DNA from 2 places in the Alkaliphilus crotonatoxidans genome. Region 2 is predicted to be linked to the other one. Evidence: riboswitches for the same ligand, from Rfam matches in the RefSeq annotation. Region 2 holds a riboswitch; the other holds the start of a gene.

The links. Region 2 has a riboswitch for glycine ahead of gcvT (glycine cleavage system aminomethyltransferase GcvT). Riboswitches for the same ligand answer to the same signal wherever they lie in the genome.
Positions count from the first base shown of each region.
Region 1: it holds a riboswitch for glycine, as region 2 does, so the genes downstream of both, ACYQ1I_RS14090 (ACT domain-containing protein) here and gcvT (glycine cleavage system aminomethyltransferase GcvT) in region 2, are expected to answer to the same signal.

Region 1 covers NZ_BAAHXS010000006.1:431,171-439,788, forward strand. The annotation lists gene ACYQ1I_RS14075 (SGNH/GDSL hydrolase family protein) at 1-795, opposite strand, end outside; gene ACYQ1I_RS14080 (GNAT family N-acetyltransferase) at 1,019-1,810, shown strand; gene ACYQ1I_RS14085 (PFL family protein) at 1,841-3,199, opposite strand; gene ACYQ1I_RS14090 (ACT domain-containing protein) at 3,220-3,489, opposite strand; glycine riboswitch at 3,636-3,726, opposite strand; gene ACYQ1I_RS14095 (5-bromo-4-chloroindolyl phosphate hydrolysis family protein) at 4,053-4,694, shown strand; gene ACYQ1I_RS14100 (toxic anion resistance protein) at 4,711-5,775, shown strand; gene ACYQ1I_RS14105 (LemA family protein) at 5,811-6,359, shown strand; gene ACYQ1I_RS14110 (TPM domain-containing protein) at 6,372-7,925, shown strand; gene ACYQ1I_RS14115 (GyrI-like domain-containing protein) at 8,034-8,618, shown strand, end outside.
Region 2 covers NZ_BAAHXS010000004.1:1,407,824-1,416,441, reverse strand. The annotation lists gene ACYQ1I_RS09345 (formate--tetrahydrofolate ligase) at 1-1,537, opposite strand, end outside; gene folD (bifunctional methylenetetrahydrofolate dehydrogenase/methenyltetrahydrofolate cyclohydrolase FolD) at 1,550-2,389, opposite strand; gene gcvPB (aminomethyl-transferring glycine dehydrogenase subunit GcvPB) at 2,415-3,872, opposite strand; gene gcvPA (aminomethyl-transferring glycine dehydrogenase subunit GcvPA) at 3,869-5,212, opposite strand; gene gcvH (glycine cleavage system protein GcvH) at 5,224-5,604, opposite strand; gene gcvT (glycine cleavage system aminomethyltransferase GcvT) at 5,675-6,781, opposite strand; glycine riboswitch at 6,965-7,039, opposite strand; glycine riboswitch at 7,043-7,151, opposite strand; gene ACYQ1I_RS09315 (CD1375 family protein) at 7,246-7,347, opposite strand; gene ACYQ1I_RS09310 (hypothetical protein) at 7,347-7,685, opposite strand; gene ACYQ1I_RS09305 (hypothetical protein) at 7,703-8,618, opposite strand, start outside.

The sequences.
Region 1 (8,618 bases), on a different contig from region 2:
GGGTGAACTGCTGAACATGATACGATACTGGTATTCCTTAAGCAGGTCCTTTAAAAAGGGCTTTTCAGTCCAGGGCAGCACCGGATTATTGGCCCCTATCATATTTCCACGTATATGCTTGAAGGTTTCAAGACCATAGGCCTGTATATAATCCTTATACATGAAAATAGGCAATTGGAACAATGCTTCCTTTATCGGCTCCAAAAGCCTTTGCAAATAATTGGTTTTCATCTCGGGCAAATCGGCATCCATATTTTCTTCTTCATAAACCAAGGGATCAAGCTCCCTTAGCTGAGGTGCCAACCAAAAAACTCGAGATGCTTTATTGCGATTTAAAAATCCGGAATAAAGGATATCGATAACCAAATTATCTCGAGAAATACCATATTCGTCCATCTTTAGCATCATAGTATAAACATCACCGATTTCCATGGAGGGCATGGATAAATTGAATACCCTAAGCTGTAAGCCCTCCCTTTGGGCCTTGGCATTAAGATAATGTCCAATAGAGGTGTTGGCAGGGCCAGGGCTGCTATAGGCCACGGAATCTCCCAGAATTACAACATAATTTTCTAAATGCTCCTCCTCTATAATGTGCTTGACCTCTTTAAAAACAGCCTCGATATTGGCTGTACGGTTCTTGACCAAATCATAATTCATTCGATCCTGATAAATAATTTTTTCAGGATTGGTCAGAACAATGACAAGTTGAAACATAAGAAAGTAGATTATAAAATAAATGGTGATTCGATTATAATAGCTTCTTTTTTCTTGACGGGCAATAATTTTCGACACCCCCTGGTCAAATACTCTACAGCTATTATAGCAATTAATCCAATAGCATTACAATTAAGAATATATTAAGATAAAATATGTAAATTTTTTGTAATATTAATAGAATATGGTCACTTATGGGGGAAAAGAAAAACCAATTAAATAGTTAAATAAGACATATACCTGTCGTATATGGTAATATATCATTAAATTAAGGGCAAGGTAATCTATTGGAGGGATAAAAATGGAGAAGCTTATCAAACTTAACAAAGAAAATATTGAACAGGAACATATCTGCTGTTCCTTGGCTGATAAAAAGGGGCGACAGGGTGTAGCTACTAAAAAAGAATGGTTAAAACAGTGCTTTGATGATGGCCTTGTCTTTTTAAAGGTCGACGTCAGGGGAAAGGCCTTCATCGAATATGTTCCTGCCGAAAGGGCCTGGAGCCCCATTGATGCAGCAGACTACATGTACATTAATTGTTTTTGGGTATCTGGCCGGTTTAAGGGCAAAGGCTATGGAAAAGCGTTGCTGGCCCAATGTGAAGCAGATGCCAGGGCCCAGGGCAAGAAAGGGCTGGTGGCCATTTCATCAAATAAAAAAAGACCCTTTCTTTCTGACAAACCATTTTTCGTAAAGCATGGCTTTCAGGTATGTGATGAAGCACCGCCCTATTTTCAGCTTCTATACCTTGAATTTAAAGAAGGAGGGATCAAGCCCAAATTTAAAGAAGGGGCCAAGGCTGCCAGCATTGCCAATCAACAGGGCCTTGCCATATACTACACCCACCAATGTCCTTACAGTGCAGATTATGTGGCTGATGCCATCAGGGCTGCCGAATCAAGGGGAGTGAAGGCCTATAGTCACCAGTATCGAAGCTATGAAGAGGCCCAAAATGCTCCCTGTGGGGTTACCACCTACAGTCTGTTTTATAATGGCAGGTATATTACTAACGAAATTCTGACAGTAGATAAAATTATGGATTTAATCGATTCCCATGAAGGGAAAACCCAGGGCGATTCCAATGGCTCATAAATTGAGCTATGTTACCCTGGGCGGTAATCATTAATTTTTAAAGCTATGGATAGGGGCAGGAATTCTGCCCCCTCGGCTAATAAAGGCTTTACTGGAGAAGGGGCTTACAGCCATGATGGGGGCCCTGCCCAATAATCCTCCAAATACGGCCTGCTGGCCGAGGCCCTTTCCGTAAACAGGAATTAGCCTGACTGCGGTGGTTTTTTGGTTAATTACTCCAATGGCGGCTTCATCGGCAATAATGGCTGAAATGGTTGAAGCAGGAGTATCGCCTGGAATGGCAATCATGTCAAGGCCAACGGAGCAAACACAGGTCATGGCCTCAAGCTTTTCCAAATTTAAAGAGCCTGTATTTACAGCATTGATCATTCCCTCATCTTCGCTGACGGGTATAAAAGCACCGCTCAGTCCACCCACATGGGAAGAAGCCATGATTCCCCCTTTTTTTACTGCATCATTCAGCATCGCCAGGGCTGCTGTGGTACCATGGCAGCCGCAGCTTTCCAGGCCAAGCTCCTCTAAAATTCTGGCAACACTGTCTCCCACCTGGGGCGTTGGAGCCAGGGAAAGATCTACAATACCAAAGGGTACCCCTAAACGGCTAGAGGCTTCATTGGCTACCAATTGGCCTACCCTTGTAATTTTAAAGGCGGTTTTCTTAATGGTTTCTGCCACTGCATCGAAGGGAGCATCCTTTAAATTGACCAAGGCAGATTTAATGACGCCAGGGCCGCTGACCCCAACATTGATCACACATTCTGCCTCCCCCACCCCATGAAAGGCGCCGGCCATAAAGGGGTTATCCTCTACGGCATTGGCAAAGACCACCAGCTTGGCACAGCCGATGCTGTCCGCTTCCCTGGTCAGATAAGCCGTTTCCTTAATAATTTCCCCCATATCCTGAACGGCTTTCATATTAATACCAGACTTGCTACAACCAATATTAACAGAAGAACAAACCCGTTCGGTGGCAGCCAGGGCTTCAGGTATTGATCGAATCAAAATTTCGTCACCCTTGGTATAGCCCTTATGGACAAGGGCTGAAAATCCGCCGATAAAGTTAACACCAACGGTACTGGCAGCCTTGTCTAAAGTTCTGGCAAATTCAACATACCCTGTATCCTCGCTGCTTTGAGCCACAATGGCCATAGGGGTTACTGAAATTCTTTTGTTGATAATGGGAATACCATATTCAGTTTCAATGGCCTCACCGACCCGCACCAGATTTTCGGCATGGCGGGTTATTTTGTCATAGATTTTAGTACGGGCCTCTTGGCCATTACTGCTGGCGCAATCTAAAAGGGATATACCCATGGTAATGGTCCGAATGTCTAATTTTTCCCTTTCAATCATATTAATGGTTTCCATTATGTTTTGCGAATTGATCATTAGATAATGCCCCCCGTCGACTAGATTTTGTGCATGGAATGAAATATGTCCTCATGTTGAATTTTAATAGAAACTCCGATTTCCTCAGCAGCTTTATCCAGCCTTTCCTTCAGTTTTTGAAAATTTATATCCATTAAGGTTAAATCCACCAACATTATCATGGTGAAGTAGTCCTGCAGCAGGGTCTGGTTAATATCTAAAATATTCACCTGACTTTCCTCCAAAACCGATGTTACTCGATAAATGATGCCAATTTTGTCCTTTCCGATTACAGTAATAAATGCCTTCATTAATCATACTCCTCTCCTGGGTTAATAATAGTAATAAAAAAAGAGACTAAGCGATTGTAGTCTCTGGAGAAGTGAATTTATATTTTACATGAAAGGAAGAATTTTAACTGCATAAAAATACAGTCAAAAAATCCATCATGAATCAATAAAAATCCCCTGTCCTTTTACCTGAGAGTTTCACCAGCGTGGCTGGCTTTCCCCTTCGGTGCTCCTTTGAGTCTCTCCAGAGGCTCGTCCAATAACGGTTTTTATCCCACTATCTTCATCCGGCTTGATGAAATTTTATTAATATAGATTTTAACATAGCATACTAATAAAATGCAAATATAAATTTAATCATTATCGGGAAAGAACAAATTGAAACTTAGTTCTGGCAATCATAAGTAACCTGAGAAAAACCTGAATTAATTGACTAAAGGTAATAATCTTGCTAAACTAGCTTTGTACAATAATTTGGAAGGCCCATATAGGAAGGTCTGTAAGCAGGTGTAGAATCCTAGTGACCTATGCATATTATGATTATAGACGCCAATGAAAATTTCTGGGAGGGAAGGAGCTTATTAATGCGTGAGGTTAAAGTAAAATCGGTAATACCTATCTACAGTATCGGAGCCGCCTGGCTTTTGTACATACTGATATTTCCCTTGTATCGATGGTTTGATTTTGTAGTTGCAGCCATCATGTCGGCTCTGGTATATGCTATTTTCTCAAAATTAATTCCGCCTAAGGTGACAATGGTTGAGGAGCCAATTGATACAGGGAATCAGGAATTAGATGAGGCCCTGACGGCCGGGAAAGAATATATTAAAGAGCTAAGGGGCTTACAGCAATCAATTGTAAACAGTGATATGAAACAAAAAATACAAGGAATAGAAGGGGTATCAGGAAAAATACTAACCTTTATAGAAAAGCACCCCAACAAGGTTCGACAGGTAAGACAGCTAATTAACTATTATCTGCCAACAACTATTAAGCTGATTAAAAATTATATTGAATTTGAAAAGCAGACCGCCGGCGGGGGCCATGTAGCCGATGCCATGGAAAAAATATCGGGAATTCTTGATAAGGTCACTGAGGCCTTTAATAGAATGCTGGATGACCTTTACTCAGATAAGGCCATGGATGCCACGATAGAAATAGAAGTATTGGAAAAAATGATTCAACAGGAGGGACTAGAGATGAACCCCTTCCAAAACAGACAATAGATGAGGGGGGAGCGGAGTGGATCATAATCAAAATTATTTCCAATCTAAAATAACACCTCTTAACGCTTTAGAACAGGATCAGGAATTTAAGGAGCTGACATCCCAGGAACAGTCAATGGTGAAGGAGTACGTTCAGAAAATTGATTTTACTGATTCAGTACAAATTTTACAGTATGGTAGTGGGGTCCAGCGCAGAATTGCCGATTTCTCTGATAATGCCCTTGATCATGTTCATAACAAGGCTATGGTCAGGGTAGAAGAACTGATTACCAGGCTGTTGGAAGCCTTGAAGGATTTTTCAGCCTACCAGGGTCCAAAGGGAGTCTTTAGCTGGTTTAATCGGACTAAAAGGCAGAAGCTTGATTTAATGAATCGTTATCGAGAGGTGGAAAGGAATATAGATGAAATAGCAGAAATATTGGAGGCCCAGCGAATTAGCCTAATGAAGGATATAACCCTTTTTAATAAAATGCAGAAAAAAAACCTTGACTATTATAAGGAATTGACAATGTACATTCTGGCGGGTCGAGAAAGGCTTAGACAGGTTCTAACAGAGGAGCTGCCGCTAATTCAGGAAAGGGCTCAAAAAACTGAAGCCCAGGAGGACATTAACGAAGCCCATCAGCTGGCCGCCCTTTGTGAACAATTTGATAAAAAGCTATACGATTTGGAGCTTTCAAGGGCTGTAAGCAGGCAGATGGGCCCCCAGCTAAGACTGTTACAAAACAGTGACAGTGCCATTGTCGATAAGATTCAATCCTCTTTGGTTAACACCATTCCTCTATGGAAAAATCAAATGATGATGGCCCTGGGGCTGGCCCATTCCAGAGAGGCCTTAAATACCCAGAGGAATATGGCCAATGCCACCAGGCAAATCCTCACTGAAAACACCCGGGCTTTGAAAAATACACACTATGAGGATAAAGAGGGGGTTGATTTAGACACTCTGAAGGAAACCAATGAAAGCCTAATTGAAACCCTAGACAGCCTTTTAACTGTTCAGCAAAGCTGTACTGAAGAAAAACTTAAGGCAGAGGCGGCCCTGGGGCAAATTGGGGCCGAGCTTAGGAATAAACAATAGAGAATAAGAACGATAAAGGAATAGGAGAAGATAGTATGGAATTTTTTCAAAGACGAAAAAATGCCCAAATTCTGACGACTATTATTGTTATCTTTACCATTTTGATTGGCTTTCGAAGCTCTATGGGCAAATTGAGGACCCAGGCAGAAAGCATATTTTACTTAGGTGAAGAACAGAATGGTGTAGGCATTCAGCAGGATTTAGAGGCCATTATGGCAGAATGCTATAATTTGACGGTGGTGGCGGGCCGTTATTTGGAAAAGGATGATGCCCGGATTCAAGCCGTAATGGATAAAAGAGAGGCCTTGTCTCAGGCTAAGACCCCAGATACTAAGTATGATGCCGTCCAGGAGCTTATTTTCTCATCTGAGGAGCTATACAGGGCTTTGGAGCCATTGCCCCTGTCGGATCGGGATCAGGGCTATCGTAATGGATTCCTGGCGGAGATAAATTCCCGACAGCTAATTATTGAAAGAAGCAGCTATAATGAATATGCCATAGCCTATAATAAGAAACTAAAGGCCTTTCCTGCCAATATTTTAAAAATCGTTACTTCTGTAGCTCCCCTTGAGCTATATGAGTAGTAAGGAGGATGTATGATTAAAAAAACCATTAAACCTATTGTTTGTACGATTATCTTTGCTCTATGCTTAACGCTGTTTACCTTTGGGCAAGGTGCCTTTCCCGAGGCCACTACAGAGTTTTACGTTAATGATTTTGCCAATGTTATTGACAAAGCCTCTGAGGAGCTGATGATCTATAACGGAAATCTTTTGAATCAAATAAATGGTGCCCAGATTGTAATGGTTACGGTGGATTTTACCGGGGGAGTCTCTATGGAGGAATATGCCACAGAGCTGTTTAACCGCTGGGAAATCGGAGACGCAGCAAAAAATAATGGCCTGCTTATTGTGATGTCAATTGGAGACGATGATTACTGGGCGGTTCAGGGGCGGGGCCTTGAGGCTACCCTAAGCAGTGGTAAGATTTCACAAATCCTTGGTGAATACCTGGAGCCCGACTTTGCAGTAGGGAACTATGACCGGGGAGCCCTAGAGGTCTACGCTGCCTTTATTGATGTGCTGGGTGGTACATGGAGTGATAATATTGGTGAGGCCCAAGGGGTTGGGAGCTATGTTTTTGACCATGCCGAGGTGATAGGAAACGACACAAGTAATTCGATCAATCAGGAAAGTACAGCCTATCAAAGGACAAAGGGTGCTGGTGTTTATGTCATGACAGTCAATACCACCGGAAATGAGCATATCCAGGATTATGCCTATCGTATGTTTGATGATATCGGGGCAGGGCCCAGGGATGTACTGCTGCTGATGTCAATAGGCGATGACGATTACTGGATGGTGACCGGAAGGGATATTGAAGGAAGCTTAACCAGTAATAGAGTACAAAACATTCTTGATTCAAATCTTGAGCCCTATTTTGCCAGACAAAATTATGATCAGGGGGCAGGGGAAACTGCCAATGCCCTGTATGGATTCTTTGACAATCATCTCAAAAATTTAGCTACACCAGGGCAGCCCAATCAACCGCAGCCTTCGCAGACAGGAAATAGCTCGGGGGGCGGCTTTATTACCTTTATTGTTATGATTTTCTTCTTAATTATCATAATTGTCCTGGTTACGCAAACCCGAGGAGCCTATTACAGAAGAAGATATGGAATTCCCTTTAACCCCTTTAGTCGTCGTCGAATTAGACGCTATGGTCCTGGGGGCTATTGGGGGCATTATGGCCCGCCACCGCCAGGGGGAGGCTACTGGTATAATGGTCGATGGAATACGACCCCCAGACCCCCAAGAACCTTTGGTAATAACACAGGAAGAACCAATGGTGGCAGTAACGCAGGCCTGGGAGGTGGTGCCGGACGCTCCACCTCAAATCAAAGAAATACTACGCCCAAGCCCAGATCTGGGGGCTTCTGGGGTAGCAGCAGCGGTGGTGGTGGCTCAACCCGTGGGGGCGGTGCCGGTCGTTCTACCTCTAGTCTATTTGGAGGCTCAAGCTCATCCAGCAGGAGCAGTAGACCATCCTCAGGCCGTTCTTCCTTTGGCGGGGGAAGGTCCTTCGGTGGAGGCAGATCCTTTGGAGGCGGCGGCTCAACTAGGGGCGGCGGTGCAGGAAGAAAGCGATAATAGCAAAAAACCTCAAACAAATCATTAACAAATCCAGTCCAACGACCGCACAAAAAGACAGGTAATCAACAATACTCATTGGTAAAATGGAATCAAGGAGTGAGGCATATGACAATGGTAGAGGCTTTACAAAGGGCAATAGATTATATAGAAAATCACCTGCAGGATGAAATTACAATTGAAGGGATTGCTAGACAGGCCCACCTTTCGAGCTTTCACTTTCAGCGGCTGTTTATGATCTTAACCGATATGACAGTGGCTGAATATGTAAGAAGGCGCAGGCTGACCCTGGCCGCCCAAGAGTTGATCAGCTCGGACTGTAAGGTGATTGACCTAGCCCTTAAATATGGATATGACACTCCTGAGGCCTTTTCCAAAGCCTTTCGTAAGCATCATGGAATTACTCCCACTGAAGCACGAAGGGGCAAGGGAAGGCTGGAATCCTATAATCGCCTGAGTATTCAGGTAAACTTGAAAGGAGCGGAACCAATGAAGTATCGTATTGTTGAAAAAGAAAGCTTTGAGGTAGTGGGTAGAAAGCAGACGGTTTCCTTTGATGATATGGGTGAAGCCATTAGCAGGTTTTGGAACCAGCTTAATCAAGACGGCACAGTGGAACAACTGGTAAGGTTAAACAATGGAGAAATCAAAGGAGTAATGGGCCTAAGTGCAGACTATAATACAGAAGAAAAC
Region 2 (8,618 bases):
GGGTGTTAACGGTGATTTTGAAGCCCTTTGGTCTGCCCAATAGCCTAGGGTTATCCGATAGGGAATACTGGGTTTTTGCCATACAGATTGGCAGCTTATCTAACCCAATTTTTTCATAGCTTTCGATTTCCTTCAGGGCCTTGCCACTGAATTCAACTCCGTCGGCTCCATAGATTTCACGGGCAATGATTTCAACCTTTTCCTTAATGGGCAGATCAAGGTCATATAGGGGTTTAAAGCTGCTCTCGCCCTTTTCAGCCAGTTCAACCACCCTTTCAGCCAGCTGAATGCCGCCTTCGCCGCCCTTGGCCCATACCTCAGACAGTACCACCTCAACCCCCTGGGCCAGGCATCTTTCCCGAACAAATTCCAGTTCCCTTTCTGTATCAGTGGGGAAGGCATTAATGGCCACTACAGCGGATACACCAAATTTTTTCACATTTTCAATTTGTTTTTCTAGATTTTCAAAGCCATCGGCCAGGGCCTGCATGTTTTCCTGATTGAGGTCGGCTTTAGCCACGCCTCCATGGTTCTTCAAAGCCCTTACGGTGGCCACCACCACCACTACGTCGGGCTTCAGTCCGGCATAGCGGCATTTAATATTAAAGAATTTTTCTGCCCCTAAATCTGCTCCAAAGCCTGCCTCTGTTACAACATAGTCGGCTATTTTCAGGGCTGTTTTGGTTGCCAGCACCGAATTACAGCCATGGGCTATGTTAGCAAAGGGGCCGCCATGGATAATGGCAGGGGTATTTTCCAGGGTTTGCACCAGGTTGGGCTTGAGGGCATCCTTCAGCAGCAGTGCCAGGGCTCCTGTGGCCTCCAGGTCTCCTGCCGTTACTGGGGCATTGTCATAGGTATAGCCGATAATCATCCTGGACAGACGATCCTTTAAATCCTCCATACTGGTGGCCAGACACAGAATTGCCATGATTTCAGAGGCAACGGTGATGTCGAAGCCATCCTCCCGGGGGATTCCATTTCCTTTGCCCCCTAAACCAATGACGATATCTCGAAGGGCACGGTCGTTCATGTCCAGGGCCCTTCGCCAGGTCACCCTTCTGGGGTCAATGTTTAACCTGTTCCCTTGATGGATGTGGTTGTCTATCAAGGCCGCCAGCAGGTTATTGGCCGTGGTGATGGCATGGATGTCTCCTGTAAAGTGAAGGTTGATATCTTCCATCGGTACCACCTGGGCATATCCCCCTCCGGCGGCTCCGCCCTTTACTCCGAAGCAGGGCCCAAGGGAGGGCTCCCTCAGGGTGGTAACGGTCTTTTTACCGATTTTATTTAGCCCCATGCTCAAGCCCACATTGGTGGTAGTTTTACCTTCGCCGGCGGCAGTAGGATTGATGGCTGTTACCAGAATCAGCTTGCCATCCCTTTGATTTTCCAGCCTTTTATAGAGGTCAAGGGATATTTTACCCTTATATTTTCCGTATAGATCAAGGTCATCCTCTGAGATATTCAATTGCTTAGCGATTTCAACAATCGGCAGCATTTTAGCCTCCTGGGCTATTTGTACATCGGTCTTCATATTCTTCACCCCTTATATTTTTTTAGCAGCCATCACGGTATTGTAAAGCAGCATGGTAATGGTCATGGGTCCTACTCCACCGGGAACGGGGGTAATGGCCCCTGCAATTTCCTTTACCTGTTCAAAATCAACATCCCCCACCAGCTTGCCCTCCAGACGGTTTACTCCGACATCTATTACCACAGCTCCCGGTTTGACCATATCGGCTGTGACAAAGTTGGGTTTCCCTAGGGCCGCCACCAGAATATCTGCTTGGCGGGTCATTTCCTTAAGGTTTTTGGTTCGGGAATGACAGATGGTGACTGTAGCGTTTCTTTGCAGCAATAGACTGGCAGCAGGTTTACCCACAATATTGCTCCTGCCTATGATCACAGCATGCTTCCCTTCGATTTCTATTCCCTCTAAATCCAATAGCTTTATAATTCCGTGGGGGGTACAGGGCAGCATGGTTTCCTCTCCCACCGATAGCTTTCCTGCATTAATGGGATGGAAGCCATCTACATCCTTTTTCGGGTCAATTTTTTCGATAACCAGCTTTTCATTAATGTGCCCAGGCAAAGGCAGTTGCACAAGAATTCCATGGATATCGGCCTTTTGATTTAAAACTTCAATTTTTTGTAATAGCTCTTCCTCGGTGGTAACTGCCGGCATCTCATAGACCTCTGAGTGGATTCCCAGCTCAAGGCAGGCCTTGTGCTTTTTACTGACATACACCTTTGAAGCGGGGTCTTCTCCTACAATAATAACGGCTAGGCCCGGTACAGTTCCCTTTTCATTTTTTAGGTTCTTTACCTGCTGTTCCAGCTCTGCTCTAATTTTTTTGGCTGCTGCTTTTCCGTCGATTAAATACATATCCTCACCACCCATGTTTATATTTTTATTCCTGACTCCACTTCAACACCAATTCCCTGGCGGCCTTTGCCTCATCAATCCGCCTGACAGGGGTATGATAGGGAGCCTCCTTAAGGATTTGCGGATTTTCCCTGGCTTCCTCAGCAATTTTAATCATGGTTTCGATAAAGCCGTCAAGGGTCTCAAGGCTTTCGGTCTCGGTTGGCTCAATCATAATGGCCTGGTTGACAATCAAGGGGAAGTAGATTGTCGGCGGATGATAGCCATAATCCAGTAATCGTTTGGCGATATCTAAGGTTGTAATTTCTTTCTCGTTTTTATCCAAGCCTCCCAATACAAATTCATGCTTGCACACCTGCTGTATGGGGAGGTAATAATGATCCTTTAAGCGACTCATCATATAATTGGCATTGAGGACTGCCGTTTCGCTGACCTCCCTCAGGCCCTGGGGCCCCATGGATCGAATATAGGCATAGGCCCTGACCATTACACCAAAGTTACCATAGAAATTTTTGATCTTTCCGATGGAAAGGGGGCGATCATAGTCCAGTACAAAGGTGTCTCCCTGTTTTTCAACCACAGGAACCGGCAGGAAGGGTACTAGATCCTCCCTTACCCCAACGGGGCCGCTGCCCGGTCCACCGCCGCCATGGGGGGTGGAAAAGGTTTTATGAAGGTTAAAATGAATGACGTCAAAGCCCATATCACCAGGCCGTGAAATTCCCATAATGGCATTCATATTGGCGCCATCATAATATAACAGGCCCCCGGCTTCATGGACTAAATCGGCTATTTCCTTAATATTGCTTTCAAATAATCCCAGGGTGCTGGGGTTGGTCAGCATTAGGCCTGCCACCTCATCACTTAGGGCTGCTTTTAGGGCATCTAAATTCACGGCACCCATTTCGTCGGATTCAATTTCAATAATATCAAAGCCAGCCACCGCCGCACTGGATGGGTTTGTGCCATGGGCGGAATCGGGAACGATGATTTTTTTCCGCTTCAAATCACCCCGATTTTCATGATAGGCCTTAATAATCATCAGCCCCGCCAGTTCCCCGTGGGCTCCAGCAGCAGGCTGTAGCGATACCCTGGCCATACCTGCAATTTCAGAAAGCATTTCATCAAGGCTGTACATCAATTCCAGGGCCCCTTGAACCGTTTCCTGGGGCTGATAGGGGTGAAGGCTGCTGAAACCCTCCAGGACAGCGGCATCCTCGTTAATTTTGGGGTTGTATTTCATGGTGCAGGAGCCCAAAGGATAAAAGCCCGTATCTACCCCATAGTTTTTATTTGATAGATTGGTGAAGTGCCGAACCACATCCACCTCACTGACCTCGGGTAAATTCAGCTCTTCTTCTGCCAAATAATTACCTGGAATCAGCTCCTTCAGCTCCCTTGCCTCTACATCGTTTTGGGGCAGGGAATAGGCTCGTCTTCCTTCCTTTGACAGTTCAAAGATGAGTTTATTGTATGCCTTCATTTGATCACCTCCATCAGGGCTGCCAGGCGGTCAATTTCAGCCCGGGTGCGTTTTTCAGTGACACAGAGGAGCAGTCCGTTTTTCAGCTGCGGGTAATCCCTTTCCAGCTGGTAACCGCCGATGATTTGCTCCTTTAACAGCTCCCCGTTGACATGGTGGCTGTCCAGATCACTGGTGATGGCAAATTCCTTGAAGAAGGGTCGATTGAAAAGTGGTTTGAATTTCTTTGTTTCAGTAATTCGCTCCAGGGCATAATGGGCTTTTTGTGTGCTTTGAAGGGCTACCTCCCGTAGACCCTTTTTTCCCATGGTAGTCAGGTAAATGGCCGCCATCAAAGCATTTAACCCTTGATTGGAGCAGATGTTTGATGTTGCCTTATATCTTCTGATATGCTGCTCCCGGGCCTGTAAGGTTAGGACAAAGGCCCGTTTTCCATCTACATCAACTGACTGCCCCACAATTCTGCCGGGCATTTTTCTGACCAGCTTTGATTTGGCGGCTAAAAATCCCAGATAAGGTCCACCAAAATTCAAGGGATTACCAAAGGCCTGGGCATCACCAACGGCAATGTCGGCCCCCAGCTGCCCGGGACTTTTTAAAATCCCCAGGGAAATGGGGTCCACCACCATAATCAGGCTGCCCTTCCCCTGATGAATCAAGGCCTCTGCCTCTGTTACATCCTCTATGGCACCAAAGAAGTTGGGGCTTTGTATAATCACCCCTGCCGTATCCTTGTTCACCAGCTCCCTCAGGGCCGATGAATCGGTGACGCCATCCTTCATGGGAATTTCTATAACCTCTACCTCTCTAAACTTCAGGTAGGTATGTAATATTTTTCTGATTTCAGGGTGTACGGTTTCTGAAACGGCAATGGTGCTTTTTCTGGCGGCCTCAACAGCCATCATGGCAGCTTCAACACAGGCGGTGCCCCCGTCATACATGGAGGCATTGGCCACATCCATTCCCGTTAGCTGACTCATCATGGTTTGATATTCAAAGATTACCTGCAGGGTTCCCTGGCTGATTTCAGGCTGATAGGGGGTGTAGGCGGTATAGAACTCTGATCTCATGGCTAAATGCTTGACAATTGATGGAATGTAATGGTCGTAGGCCCCCGCCCCTAAAAAGGTGGCCATTTGACCAGTGCCTTTGTTTTTTCCTGCCAGCTGCTTCATGTGCTGTGACAGCTCCATTTCTGAAAGGGCCTCAGGCAAATCAAGGCTCCCCTTCATCCGCAGGGCTTCTGGAATATCACAAAAGAGCTCCTCTACAGCCTTTACTCCTATTTCCTCGAGCATTTGGGCTCGATCGGCTTCAGTATTGGGTATGTACCTGTGCATACTGATCCTCCTTATTGTTCTTCACAGAATTTATGGTAATCTTCTGCACTCATTAATCCTTCCAGTTCTGATTCATTGGTTAGTTCCACCACAATCATCCAGGCAGAAAAGGCATCTTCGTTAACCAATTGGGGAGAGCCCACCAGTTCTTCATTTACCTCTAAAACCTTGCCGCTTACCGGCATGTAGGCATCCGATGCTGCCTTAACAGACTCAATGACACCGAAGGAATCTCCGGAATTAAGCTCGTCATCCACCTCTGGCAGCTCTACGAATACAATTTCGCCCAATTGGTGCTGAGCATAGTCGGTTACTCCAATGGTGGCCTGGTTACCTTCTACCTTTACCCATTCATGATCCTTTGAATAATATAATCCCTCAACTGTTTTCATATTGACTTCCTCCTTCATTTTTTATTGACCAGCTACCTTCAATTATATGAATAAATGACTTGAAGTTAAATTACTTTTTATATTTTTTGGTATAGAATTTTTTACTGACTACTACGGCCTTCAGCAGTCTTTTTCTGACTTTAATTTCAAGGGGAGTACCTAAGGCACTGTATTCAATGGGTACCATGGCCAGACCTACGGGCTTTTTCAAGGTTGGGGACAGATAGCCAGTAGTGACAAAGCCCACCTCTTTTCCGTCAACCACCACCTCATAGCCATGACGAGGAATCCCCTTGTCTAGCAGCTCGAAGCCGACAATTTTTCTTTTCAGACCTTCTTGTTTTTGTTTTACCAGGGCATCCTTTCCAATAAACTGAGCCTTATCAAGCTTGACAAAAAAGCCAAGGCCTGCTTCCAGGGGGGTAATTTCTTCAGAAAGCTCATTGCCATAGAGGGGCAGTGAGGCTTCAAATCGCAGGGTATCTCGAGAGCCAAGGCCTGCTGCCTTAATCCCCTTTTCCTTCCCTGCCTCCATGATTAAGTCCCAAATTTTGGGGGCACTTTCATGGTTTAAGTAAATTTCGAAGCCATCTTCACCGGTATAGCCAGTTCTTGAAACCAGGCAGCTAACTCCTTGAATTTTGACATCTCGGTTACAATAGAAGAATTTAATTTCTGATAAATCTGTATCGGTGAGCTTTTGCAGTATCGCCTGGGCCTCGGGACCCTGCAGGGCCATTTCGGAATAGTCTTCAGACACATTCTTTAATTCAATCTCATAGTCCCCAACTTGGTCGAGCATCCATTGAAAGTCCTTTTCAATATTGCTGGCATTGATCACCAGAAAGAAATGATCGTGGGCAAATTTATATACCAATAAATCGTCCACAATGCCCCCATGGGGATAACACATTAGACTGTAAAGGATCTGATTATCTTCCAGAACCGAGGCATCGTTGGTTATTAGGTTTTGTACAAAGGCCAGGGCATCCTTTCCCTTTACCTCTACTTCACCCATGTGGGAAACATCGAATAACCCTGCCGCATTTCGTACCGCCTCGTGCTCCTGAATAATTCCCTCGTACTCCACCGGCAGTGACCATCCGGCAAAATCAATCATTTTACCGCCATACCTGCTGTGGCTATCGTATAGGGATGTTTTTCTTGGCTCTGACATGGCTTACCTCCTCCTTTCAATTTTAAAACCTGAATACACTTTATTGTTAGCTTTTTCCCAGGAACCTTAGATTATGAATTTTTAGTACATAGATTTATCTACCCCTAAAAATCAAAGGTACCCTGACAATTTTTTTGCAGCAAAAAAGGGGCATAACAGCACACTATTGATGCCATTATACCCCTCTGTTTTTAGGCCTGAGAGCTTCTACAATAATTGTATTTCTCCTTCGGCGCCGATTGAACGGACTCTTCAGAGTTCCATCCAATAGCGATACGGGTGCCTGAAAGTTTCTATAAAAAGGTGGCACTTTTTATATTGCTTCTTCGGCTATCTCAGCGTTATATGAGATATCTCTCGCTATTTTCATCTGGGCTTTTATTCAGTTATTGTAAAAATATATATTATCTTCTAAATTATATTACAATTCAGGATGAAAATGCAATGGTGGTTAATTTTTTAACCTATTCTTTCAACTCCCGTTGAACCTGTTCACGCCAAAGGGTAGGCACCTGTTCAATGGTTCTGAGGCCTTTTTGAATCAGGCTTACGTATACCGCAACCATTATGCCTCACCTCCCGCCAGTAGCTCGGCAATTTCAGCCAGGGCCAATTGCAGAGCTGTATAGTTTTCTTCGTTTTGTGTTCTTAAATCTGCTATAACTGCTTGCAGGCTGCTGTTTTCTTCCTCCAGGTCTTGAATTCTTTGCTGGAGCAATTCGAAGGATACAGCAGGCTCATGGGTTTCCTGGCTCCACTGGTCGCCTTCCCATTTTCGCCACAGGAAGGTTTGATTATATTCGGGCAGTTTAACATAGCACGATAGCCCTGCTGGAAGCAGTTCTGTTCGGGTTATAATTTCGGTACAGATTTGGTTTTCGTTTAGTTTTGCGTAGTAAAGCATTTTATCATCGTCCTTTCTTATTTTCCAAATGCAAACCATTGTACAGGAATGTCATAATTGATAATACTAGTAATTTTTATTTTAAAGTTATTTTGTCCAAATATTGGAGCAGGATCGGTATACCCTTCGAATAGACAATCACTATTAATATAGTAAAACATATGTGCCATTGCATTCCTATTTTTCCTATCATCTGGAGAAGAATTAAATCTAAAATCATCATTTTTCTGTAGGAAGGGTGTTTCATATGCTACAGCAGTATTTGTACTATCCCTTGTGCCTATAAATAAAATATGTGGTCTAGGGCCCTGCGAATAATTAGTTCTACCAAAAACAAATTCTGGTTCAAATGGTAATCCAGATATCTCCACGCTCCCATTCACTAGATTTGTTGTGCCCGTTGCCATTTTATATCCCTCTTGCAACGTCCCCACAACCCCACCAATATTTACCCCCTGCCTCACATTACCTGGTATAAGGTTCGGAAAACTTGCCATTACTTTTCCACTGCCGTTATGATACCCTTGAGGAATTATATATTGCCCCCCCTGGGTCGTAATGGTATTTGTTACTGCCCCTCGATTGGCCATGGTGCCTATTAGCTTTGATTTGGGATTTGTAGTGTAAAAGGTTTTTCCACTTAAAACATTGGCCGCTGCTGCATCCCCTGTTAGGGCCAATTCCCCTGTTACTAATCCTTTTTTTGTTCCAAGGGTGTATCCTTCCATTACCTCTGCGGAGGTGGCTGTTCCGTACTCACCTCCTTCGCCCAGGTCTTGAAAAACCGAGTTTAACTGGGCAATCATTTCTGTATTCCCCTGCTGCCCTGCTGCTAAATTAAGGGGGTATGTGTACCCAACTTGTGGCAACGGATAGGGTATGGTTTCGTATTCGATTTCCAGTCCTGCCAGTTGCTCTTTTGCTTGTTCTACG